3 regions of the Chryseobacterium sp. SIMBA_038 genome follow, and region 3 is predicted to be linked to each of the others. Evidence: riboswitches for the same ligand, from Rfam matches in the RefSeq annotation. Region 3 holds a riboswitch; each other region holds the start of a gene.

Region 1 (3,286 bases), on a different contig from region 3:
TTTTCGTCTTGCGAAGAAGTTACCACAATATTGATACGTTTTTCGCTTCCTACTTGATTTAAAAGCAATGGAAAAACGTTGTTTCTAGCTAATTCTGCCAACACTTTATTTAAGTCTTCTGCAACAAAACCTATTACAGAAACATTATTTATACTGTAAATCTGAGAAACTTTTCCCGATTTTCTTTCTGCTTCAAATTCGTCAATCAGACAATTAACCGCTTTTTCGGAATCAGCTTCCTGAACCAAAATTGATAATCCGTTTTCAATTGCCTGTTGAGAAATTACTCCAACACTGATTCTCGCTAAAGTAAGCGCTTTAAAAATTCTTCCGTCAATCCCGATTTCACCTAAGAAATCTTCTCCTTCAAATTTGATGATTGATCTGTTTTTTAAAAATTTTATTTCGTTAGCATTTTTCATCGTCTATAAAATATTTTTAATAATGTTATTTAATTGTTCGTATTCCATTAAGAAGGCATCGTGCCCATGAATTGATTTGATCTCGTGATAGAAAACATTTTCCTTTTTTTCTTTAAGCTTTTCAAAACACATTCGGATTTCAGAAGCAGGAAAGAATAAGTCTGTATCAACGGAGATCATGTGCATTCGCGCCCCGATTTTTTCCAGTTGAGTTTCTTCTGCATTAATGTTCATTAATAAATGATTCATCAGTTTATAAGATTTTAAACTAAATCTTTCGTTTAATGAATTTCCGTGATAAACAAGCCAATCTTCCGATTCTAAAAGCTGTTTTTCCTGATTGTATTTGTTTTGAAATCTATCGTTTAAAGATTGTGGTGTTCTATAACACAACATCGCATGAATTCTGGCTTTTTGCAGTGGTTTATCATTTCCATTTAATAAAAATTTCTGAACCAGACATTGTGCATGAAGCCAATCATGAGTTTTGTAATCGCAGGCAATAGGAATAAAAATTTCGGCAATCTGTTGATTTTTTACCAACATTTCCCAGCCGATTCCACCTCCTAGAGAACCTCCAATAATGGCGTACAAGTTTTTTATATTAAGTTTTTCAAGACCTTTTAAAAAGATATTGCCAATATCTGAAGGCGTGAAATCTTCATATTCATCAATTAAAAAATTATCATAGCCGTTTCCGGGAATGTTGAAGCACAGAACTGTATATTTATTTGTATCAATGACCTGATTTTCACCAATCAGTTTTTTCCACCATCCTTTTTCTCCAGAAACATCTGAATTTCCGGTTAAGGCATGATTAACTAAAATGATAGGTGCTGAAAACAGGTCTTTCCCGAAAAGCTGGTAGCTCAACGGGATATTGTATTCCTTTTTGGAATTTGTCTGATACGAAAGATTAATATAGTTTAGTTCTGTTTTCAATTCTATTATACTTTTTGATAATACAATTTGAAAATGCCACTAGAAATGGCTGAAAGAACTTCAGTAAGTTATCTGTCCAAAATTATATTTGGTAGAACGTAGCACCTTCTTCGCTTGCGCAAAGGGTTGCTAAGGTTTCACAGGGTCTATCCCTCAACCTTTCTTGATAACATTTTCAATATGTGAATGATCGAATGCTGCAAAGATAAAACTTTTATTTTAAAAATTTATAAAAATTTAATTTAATCTCGAAAAGCCTTTAAACAAAAGAGCTTCAGGGATATGTTACGTTTTATTCAGATTCCAAATGTTGGAATTATTTTTCAAAAAACTTACCTTCGTAATGAAAAGTGATGAAATATGAGTGTTGAAAAACAAAGACTACAAGATAAAGACTGGAAAAACTGGGGACCGTATGTAAGCAACCGACAATGGGGAAATGTGCGTGAAGACTACAGTCCGGACGGTAATGCGTGGGGATCTACAAGTCATGATAAAGCGGAAAGTTATGCTTACAGGTGGGCAGAAGAAGGCATCGCCGGAATCTCGGATCCGAAGCAGCTTTTATGTTTTGCCCTTTCTTTCTGGAACAAAAAAGATAAAATGGTAAAAGAGCGATTTTTCGGGTTGAGCAATCATCAGGGAAATCATGGCGAAGACATCAAAGAACTCTTTTATTACTTAGATAACACACCTACTCATAGCTATATGAAGATGGTGTACAAATATCCTATTAACGAATTTCCGTACGACCAAATTATTGCCGAGAACGGAAGACGAAGCAAAAAAGAACCCGAATACGAGCTTTTTGACACCGGAATTTTTGATAACGATGAGTACTTCGATATTTTCATTGAATATTGTAAAGCTGAGCATAATGATATTTTAGTAAGAGTAACGGTAGCCAACAGAAGTCAGAAAGAGGCTCCGATATTGGTTGCTCCGACCGTATGGTTCAGAAATAACTGGAAATGGGGTTACAACGTTTACAAAGGTCAGTTGAATGCCTCTTCGGAAAACTGTATCGATATTAATCACGACAGTATTTCTATTAAAAAATTCTACTCGAGAAAGGATAATTCCAACAGTGTTTTTTGTGAAAATGAAACGAATGCTCCTAAATTATACGGAACGCTTTATTCTGGAAATACGTATTTTAAAGACGGAATTAATGATCATATTATCTACGGAAGCAACACTGTAAACCCTGAAAAACAGGGCACAAAGGCTTCTTTTTTAATTGATGAAATGATTGGAGCGGGAGAATCAAAAACCTTTGATTTCAGACTTTCTCCGAATGAAACAGATGAACCATTTAATCACTTTGATGAAATTTTTAATGCAAGAATTTCTGAAGCTGATGAATATTATAACGACATTCAGCATGATGTAAGCAGTGAGGACGAAAAAAATGTGCAAAGACAAGCCTTCGCAGGCCTACTTTGGAACAAACAGTTTTATCATTACAATGTTGGAAAATGGTTAAAAGGTGATCCCAATTTTGAAGCTCCGAGAGATTTCAACAATTATGTAAGAAATACGGAGTGGAATCACATGCACAACAAAGACATCATTTCCATGCCCGACAAGTGGGAATATCCTTGGTATGCAACTTGGGATCTGGCTTTCCATTGTGTTCCTTTTGCCATCATTGATGCAGAATTTGCCAAAAACCAACTTCTTTTATTAACCAAAGAATGGTACATGCATCCCAACGGTCAACTTCCTGCCTATGAATGGAATTTAAGTGATGTAAATCCGCCTGTTCATGCATGGTCTTGTTTCCGGGTTTTTAAAATCGATGAAAAAACAAACGGGAAACCGGATCTTTTATTCTTAGAAAAAGTTTTTCAAAAACTGCTTCTTAACTTCACTTGGTGGGTAAATAGAAAAGATAAAAGCGGGAATAATATTTTCGGTGG
Region 2 (3,286 bases), 670 kb from region 3:
GTTTCCGTTGGGATCTTACAAAAGGTTTCACCCAAAGCTGTTCTGAAAATGATGAAACCTGTACCAATGCTTATCAGCAGGACAGAGTAGACATCATGAAATATTATGCTGACAAACAGTGGGCAATTGACCCGAATTCTTATATGATTTTTGAACATTTAGGAACAGATGCAGAAGAACAGCAATGGGCAAATTACAGAGTTGCAGAGGGAAAAGGTGTAATGCTTTGGAATAATCAAAATGGCGCGTACAATCAAAATACGATGGGCTACAAAGAAAACAGCAACTTTGACAGAATGAATCACACGCTTCACGGTTTTACCAATATGCACGCAGTTGGGTATGGAGAAAGCCATGATGAAGAAAGATTAATGTTTAAAAATATTTCTTACGGAGCTGTAAACGGAGCTTACGATGTTAAAAGTCTAAACACAGCTTTAAATAGAATGAAAACTTTCGGAGCAACATTCTTCACGATTCCCGGCCCGAAAATGATCTGGCAGTTTGGTGAATTGGGTTATGAATTCAGCATCAACAGATGTGGAGACGGATCTATCAACAATGGTTGCCGAACAGATGAGAAGCCAATTGCTTTTTCTTTAGGATATGACACTAATGCGAACAGAAAGGCAGTTTATGATACTTGGGCTCAGATCATTAATCTTAGAAATTTGTATCCGGTATTTAAATCAAAAACATATTCTGTAGAATCAAACAATCTTACTAATGATCCGAATGGATTAATTACCAGAATTTATGTGTATGATAACACGGCGAGTACTGTTCAGAATGTTGTAGTTATAGCTAATTATGATACTTCTGCAAAAGATGTTGTGCCTTACTTCCCGTACGCTGGACAGTGGAAAAACTTACTGGATAACACAGTATCAGTAGTTTCTTCTACAACGACTCCGATTAATCTTCAGCCGGGAGAATTTAGGATTTTCGGAAACTACACAGGAACTTTATCTACAGTCGATGTAAATGCAGAAAATAAATTATCACTTCAAATTGCAGACAATCCTGTTAAAAACGGTTTAGCGAAATTAGTTTATCATAAAGCCAAAAACGGCGAAATTATAATTTATGACATGAGTGGTAAAAAAATGGATTCCATTAAGCTTAAAAATGAATCCGGAACTTATGAATTAAAAGCAAATTATCCTGCCGGGACTTATCTTGTTCATTTAAAATCTGAAACAGGAATTGCTATCCAAAAGATGATTATTAAATAAGATAAACATAATGTATAATTAAACAAAAGAGAGGTAATGAAAATTGCCTCTCTTTTTCATTCACACTAAAATTCACATTTCACCATTGACCATTCACCTTTAAAAATTCACAATTTTTGCCAATTAAAATTATTAGTCTACCTTTGCTGTAGATTTATCAAGAAAGGTGGAGGGATTTGGCCCTGTGAAACCTTAGCAACCGGCACGTTTTCAATGTGTAAAGGTGCTAACTCCAACCCAATTGGGAGAAGATAAGTGAAGTCAATATTCTCAATATTCATTCCATTTCTTGACAATCTTTGTTGGCGGATTTTTGTCCGTCCGGGTTTATTATTAATTTTGCAAAAAACAAAAGATGAAGAAACTAAGCATATCTGTACTATTGCTTGGAGCGGTTTTCGTATCGGCTCAGGAACTTGAAAAAGAAAAACAAATCGAAGACGTCATTATCGTCGGAAACCGAAATGCTAAAAGAACGAAACTGGAAACACCTGTTCCGGTAGATGTTATCAATATTGAAAAAATACAAAAATCTGCACCTCAAACAACGGTTCAGGATCTATTAAATTATGTAATTCCTTCTTTCAATGCGGTGAGACAATCTGCATCTGATGGAACAGAACATATTGATCCGATGACGTTAAGAGGAATGGGACCCGATCAGGTTTTGGTTTTGGTGAATGGAAAAAGAAGGCACACTACATCATTAGTTAATTATCAAAATACAGTTGGGAACGGCTCTGTTGGGACAGACTTAAGCACAGTTCCTGTGATTGCGATCGACAGAATTGAGGTTTTGAGAGATGGAGCGGCTGCACAATACGGTTCTGATGCCATTGCAGGTGTCATTAATATCATTCTTAAAAAAGATATAGGCGCTTCTGCAAGTTTGAACTACGGATTATCAGGTAGAAATGACGGCGAAACCTATCAGGGAGCAGTCAATTACGGAACTTCTTTAGGAAAGGATAAAAGTTATATCAATTTGTCTTTACAGCTAAGTCAAAGAGGGAAAACGACGAGAACACAGAATCACGATTTGATTATTTATGATCAATCAAATTTAAATGTTGTCAACAATAACGGAGCAATTTCTGTAAACGGAATAGCTCTTCCCAATGTTTCTCCGATCGCATCAGGAAGTTATGGAAATTATTTTGCTTATCCTTTTGCAGATCCTACAGACGGCGGAACAGGAAGTCAGATTTCAAGAGCTTATGATGATGTCTTAATTGCTCAAAATGGTTTAACCCGCGACGATTTCAATTTCCAAATCGGTGACGCGCAGATAAAACAGGCTCAGTTATTTTTCAATGCAGAATATCCTTTTAATGATCATTTTAAACTCTACACTTTTGGAGGATTTAGTTTAAAAGAAGGCGAAGGTTTTGGCTTTAGAAGGCTTCCAAGTGAGACTTCGAATATTGTTTCTTCAATTTATCCAAACGGTTTTCAGGCTAATTTAAAATCTCAGGTCTACGATCTTTCTTACGCTGTCGGAACGAAATACAATGTAAACGACTGGCTTTTTGATCTGAGCAATACTTTCGGAAGCAATACATTCAATTATAATGTTAACAATACCAATAATGCTTCTTTAGGCGCGAAATCTCCGACAAGTTTTTATGCAGGAGCACACAGTTTTCTTCAAAATACCATTAACCTTGATGTTTCTAAAAACTTAAATAATTTCAATGTTGCTTTTGGAGGAGAATTTAGATTTGAGCAATATCAAATCAAGGCTGGAGATGAAGCATCCTACGCAACTTATGACATTTATGGAAATGTAGCGACGTCTACCACACCGGATTCCGATGTAATTGGCGCGGGTGGATCACAATCATTTATGGGCTTTTCGCCTGATAATGCATTAAAAAAATCAAGACATTCTACTGCGGTTTATGCGGATGTTTCTTATGATTTAGATAAAAAATTAAATATCGATGCTGCTGCAAGATTTGAAAATTATTCTGATTTCGGAAATACTTTGAATGGAAAATTAGCAGTGAGATATGAATTTATAAAAAACTATGCAATTCGTGGAGCGGTGG
Region 3 (3,286 bases):
TCTGCTGATGCGTTCGGAGTATTGCCTCCGGTTTCTGTTTTGGATGAAAACCAAGCTCAATATCACTTCCTTTGCGGTTATACTTCAAAATTAGCCGGAACTGAAAGAGGAATCACTGAACCTGAACCATCTTTCTCACCAGCATTTGGTGAAGCGTTCTTAACATTACATCCAACAATGTATTCTAAAACATTGATCGGAAAAATGAAAGAACATGGTGCAAAAGCTTATTTGGTAAACACAGGTTGGAATGGTACCGGAAAGAGAATTTCTTTAAAAGATACAAGAGCAATTATTGATGCGATCATTGATGGATCTATCGAGAATGCTCCAAAAACTAGAATTCCAATTATGAATTTGGAGATTCCTACTGAATTACCAAACGTTTCTGAAGGTATTTTAGATCCTAGAAATACATACAGCGAAGTTACTGAGTGGGAAGAAAAAGCAAAAGATCTTGCTGCAAAATATATCAAAAATTTTGATCAGTATTGTAATACAGAAGAAGGGAAAAAGCTTATCGCTTCCGGACCTCAATTACAACAACAGACAACAAACTAAAAATAGAAATCCTCATCAAACGATGAGGATTTTTCTGTATATAATATTTAGATGCTTCGACTCCGCTCAGCATGACATCGCTAAAAATGTGCTGTTAAATGTGACAGTTAGTATTAGAACTGTCATGCTGAGCGGAGTCGAAGCATCTCTTATTTTCAATCTTAATAAAATTTATTTCAAACTCAAAATGGCAAGCCTGTATCCATCCATCCCAAAACCGGATAAAACCGCATCACTATTCGCTGCCGTCACAGATTTTTGTCGAAATTCTTCTCTTTTGTAAATATTACTAATATGAACTTCTACTTTCTGCTTCTGAATATTTTTTAAACAATCCGCAATCGCATAAGAATAATGCGTAAAAGCTCCCGGATTAATCACCAACGCATCAAAATCATCTTCCTGAAGTCTGTTAATTAACTCACCTTCAATATTTGATTGATAATATTGTATTTCATAAGAAGGAAATTCAGATTGCAAATTTTCCAAATAATCTTCCATAGAAACTGTTCCGTAAATTTCTGGTTCTCTTGTGCCTAACAAGTTCAAATTAGGACCATTGATGATTAAAATTTTCATTCTATAAAATTAAAAACTTTTTTCAATTAAGGCTTAAATATTTCATTTTTGGTGAAAATACTCTTTTGCATTATTTTTAATGATATTTCTCATATTTGAAAATTTAACATTTTGTATAAGTGTCTATTTTAGTGATTTTTAAGTTTAAATTAACTTAATTTTCATAAAATTATAATTAAAAATTTTAAAGTCTACTTGTTTTGTAGACTATTTGTTTTTAGCTTTGCATTCATATTTCGATCGGCTTATAAAGAAAGATGGAGGGAACTGACCCTATGAAATCTTAACAACCTGCTCTTGGCAAGGTGTTACATTCAGCCTTTAAAGGAACAATAAGCATTTGGTTAATCGTATTTATCGATACCCTTTGCTGTCTTTTCTGCAAAGGGTAAATTTTTAATATTTGATAAATAAAATTGATTATGATTAGCAAAGATTTAATTAATTCTAAAATTTGGATTCCACCTGTTGCTGTATTTTTCTTAGGAATTATCAGTGTACACGGTCAGGAAACAAAAAAAGATACACTTCGTGAGAAAGAAATAGATGAAGTTGTCGTAGTAGCTTACGGAAAAGCTAAAAAAACAAGTTATACAGGTTCGGTAGCAACGATTTCAAGTGAAAAAATCAATACCAGACCGGTTACAAACATCACAAAAGCATTAGAAGGACAAGTTTCTGGGCTTCAGGCGGTAAGCTCTTCTGGACAGCCGGGTTCTACAGCTTCTATCAGAATTCGTGGAATTGGTTCGGTAAGTGCTTCAAGCAATCCATTGTTTGTCGTTGACGGAATTCCTTTTGATGGAAATATCAACTCGATCAGTCCAAACGATATTGAATCAATCAGTGTTTTGAAAGATGCAACGGCAAGTTCGTTGTATGGTTCAAGAGGAGCTAACGGAATTATCATTATCACGACAAAATCTGGTAAAAAAGGGGAGGCTAGAGTGAATTTTAATATCAGTCAGGGTTTTTCTAGCAGAGCAGTAAAAGATTATGAACAGGTATCAACCGATCAATATTACGAATTATATTGGGAAGCACTGAGGAATGGGTATAAATCAAGTCAGGTTTCTTCCCAGCAGGCAGCGCAAATGGCAACTGATAATTTGGTGAATGCTTTGGGAATTAATCCTTATGGAGCAAGCTATCCCAATCCTGTAGGAACAGACGGGAAACTTTTGACAGGTGCAACCGCGTTATGGAATGACAATTGGAAAGATATTTTGCAAAGAACAGCTTCAAGAAACCAGGTTGACTTAGATTTCAGCGGAGGAAATGAAAAAAGCAATTATTTTTTCTCTTTAGGATATTTGGATGATAAAGGAATTGCGATAGAATCTGGTTTTAAAAAATATAGCACAAGATTAAAGATCAACTCTGAAGTCAAAAAATGGTTGAATGTTGGAGCAAATTTAGCGTATACAAACAGTCTTCAGGAAGCACCGCCATCATCAGATTCAAGAACGGATAATGTGATCAATGCAGCGAGAGTGATTCCGTCTTTTTATCCTTATTATGAAAGAAATGCAGACGGAAGTTATAAGTTGGATTCCAACGGAAATTACATTTACGATTTCGGAAAATATAGACCAACAAGTGCTTTGCAGAATGAAAATGCAGCCGCAACGTTGCCTTTAGATAAAAATGAAAACAGAGAAGATAACTTTTCAGGAAAGGGTTTTGCAGAATTTACTTTCTTGCCGGAGCTTAAATTCAGAACAAGTTTCTCTGTTGATTTAGTGAATTATAACGGTCATTATTACACCAATCCATTATTGGGAGAGGGTGCAGAAATTGGAGGATCGGTGACGAAAACCAATTCTAGAACGCTTTCTTACACGACGAGTAATATTTTGACTTACGATAAGAAATTCGGACAGCACCACATTAATATTTTGGGTGGTCAGGAATTTTATCATTATGAATATCAGACGATTTCAGGAAGCAGAAGTCAATTTTCACTTCCATATTATTATGAGCCGGATGCTGCTGCGTTGTTAGGTGGTTTCAGTGGAAGCAGTGATAAATTAGGATTATTGAGTTTCTTAGGAAAAGCAGAATATGATTATCAGAATAAATATTTCCTTTCGGGATCAGTAAGATCGGACGGGTCTTCAAGATTCTCTCCTGAAAATAGATGGGG

Evidence for each region. Region 3 has a riboswitch for S-adenosylmethionine ahead of SB689_RS06845 (SusC/RagA family TonB-linked outer membrane protein). Riboswitches for the same ligand answer to the same signal wherever they lie in the genome.
Region 1: linked by a shared signal. The riboswitch ahead of SB689_RS21335 (alpha/beta fold hydrolase) and the one ahead of SB689_RS06845 (SusC/RagA family TonB-linked outer membrane protein) in region 3 are both predicted to bind S-adenosylmethionine.
Region 2: linked by a shared signal. The riboswitch ahead of SB689_RS09955 (TonB-dependent receptor plug domain-containing protein) and the one ahead of SB689_RS06845 (SusC/RagA family TonB-linked outer membrane protein) in region 3 are both predicted to bind S-adenosylmethionine.

Annotation. Positions count from the first base shown of each region.
Region 1 is NZ_JAWRXH010000011.1:2,241-5,526, reverse strand. It holds gene SB689_RS21340 (ACT domain-containing protein) at 1-422, opposite strand, end outside; gene SB689_RS21335 (alpha/beta fold hydrolase) at 426-1,364, opposite strand; SAM riboswitch class I at 1,430-1,537, opposite strand; gene SB689_RS21330 (MGH1-like glycoside hydrolase domain-containing protein) at 1,725-3,286, shown strand, end outside.
Region 2 is NZ_JAWRXH010000002.1:805,623-808,908, forward strand. It holds gene SB689_RS09950 (alpha-amylase family glycosyl hydrolase) at 1-1,235, shown strand, start outside; SAM riboswitch class I at 1,387-1,493, shown strand; gene SB689_RS09955 (TonB-dependent receptor plug domain-containing protein) at 1,591-3,286, shown strand, end outside.
Region 3 is NZ_JAWRXH010000002.1:139,384-142,669, reverse strand. It holds gene pckA (phosphoenolpyruvate carboxykinase (ATP)) at 1-561, shown strand, start outside; gene SB689_RS06850 (type II 3-dehydroquinate dehydratase) at 733-1,140, opposite strand; SAM riboswitch class I at 1,383-1,479, shown strand; gene SB689_RS06845 (SusC/RagA family TonB-linked outer membrane protein) at 1,563-3,286, shown strand, end outside.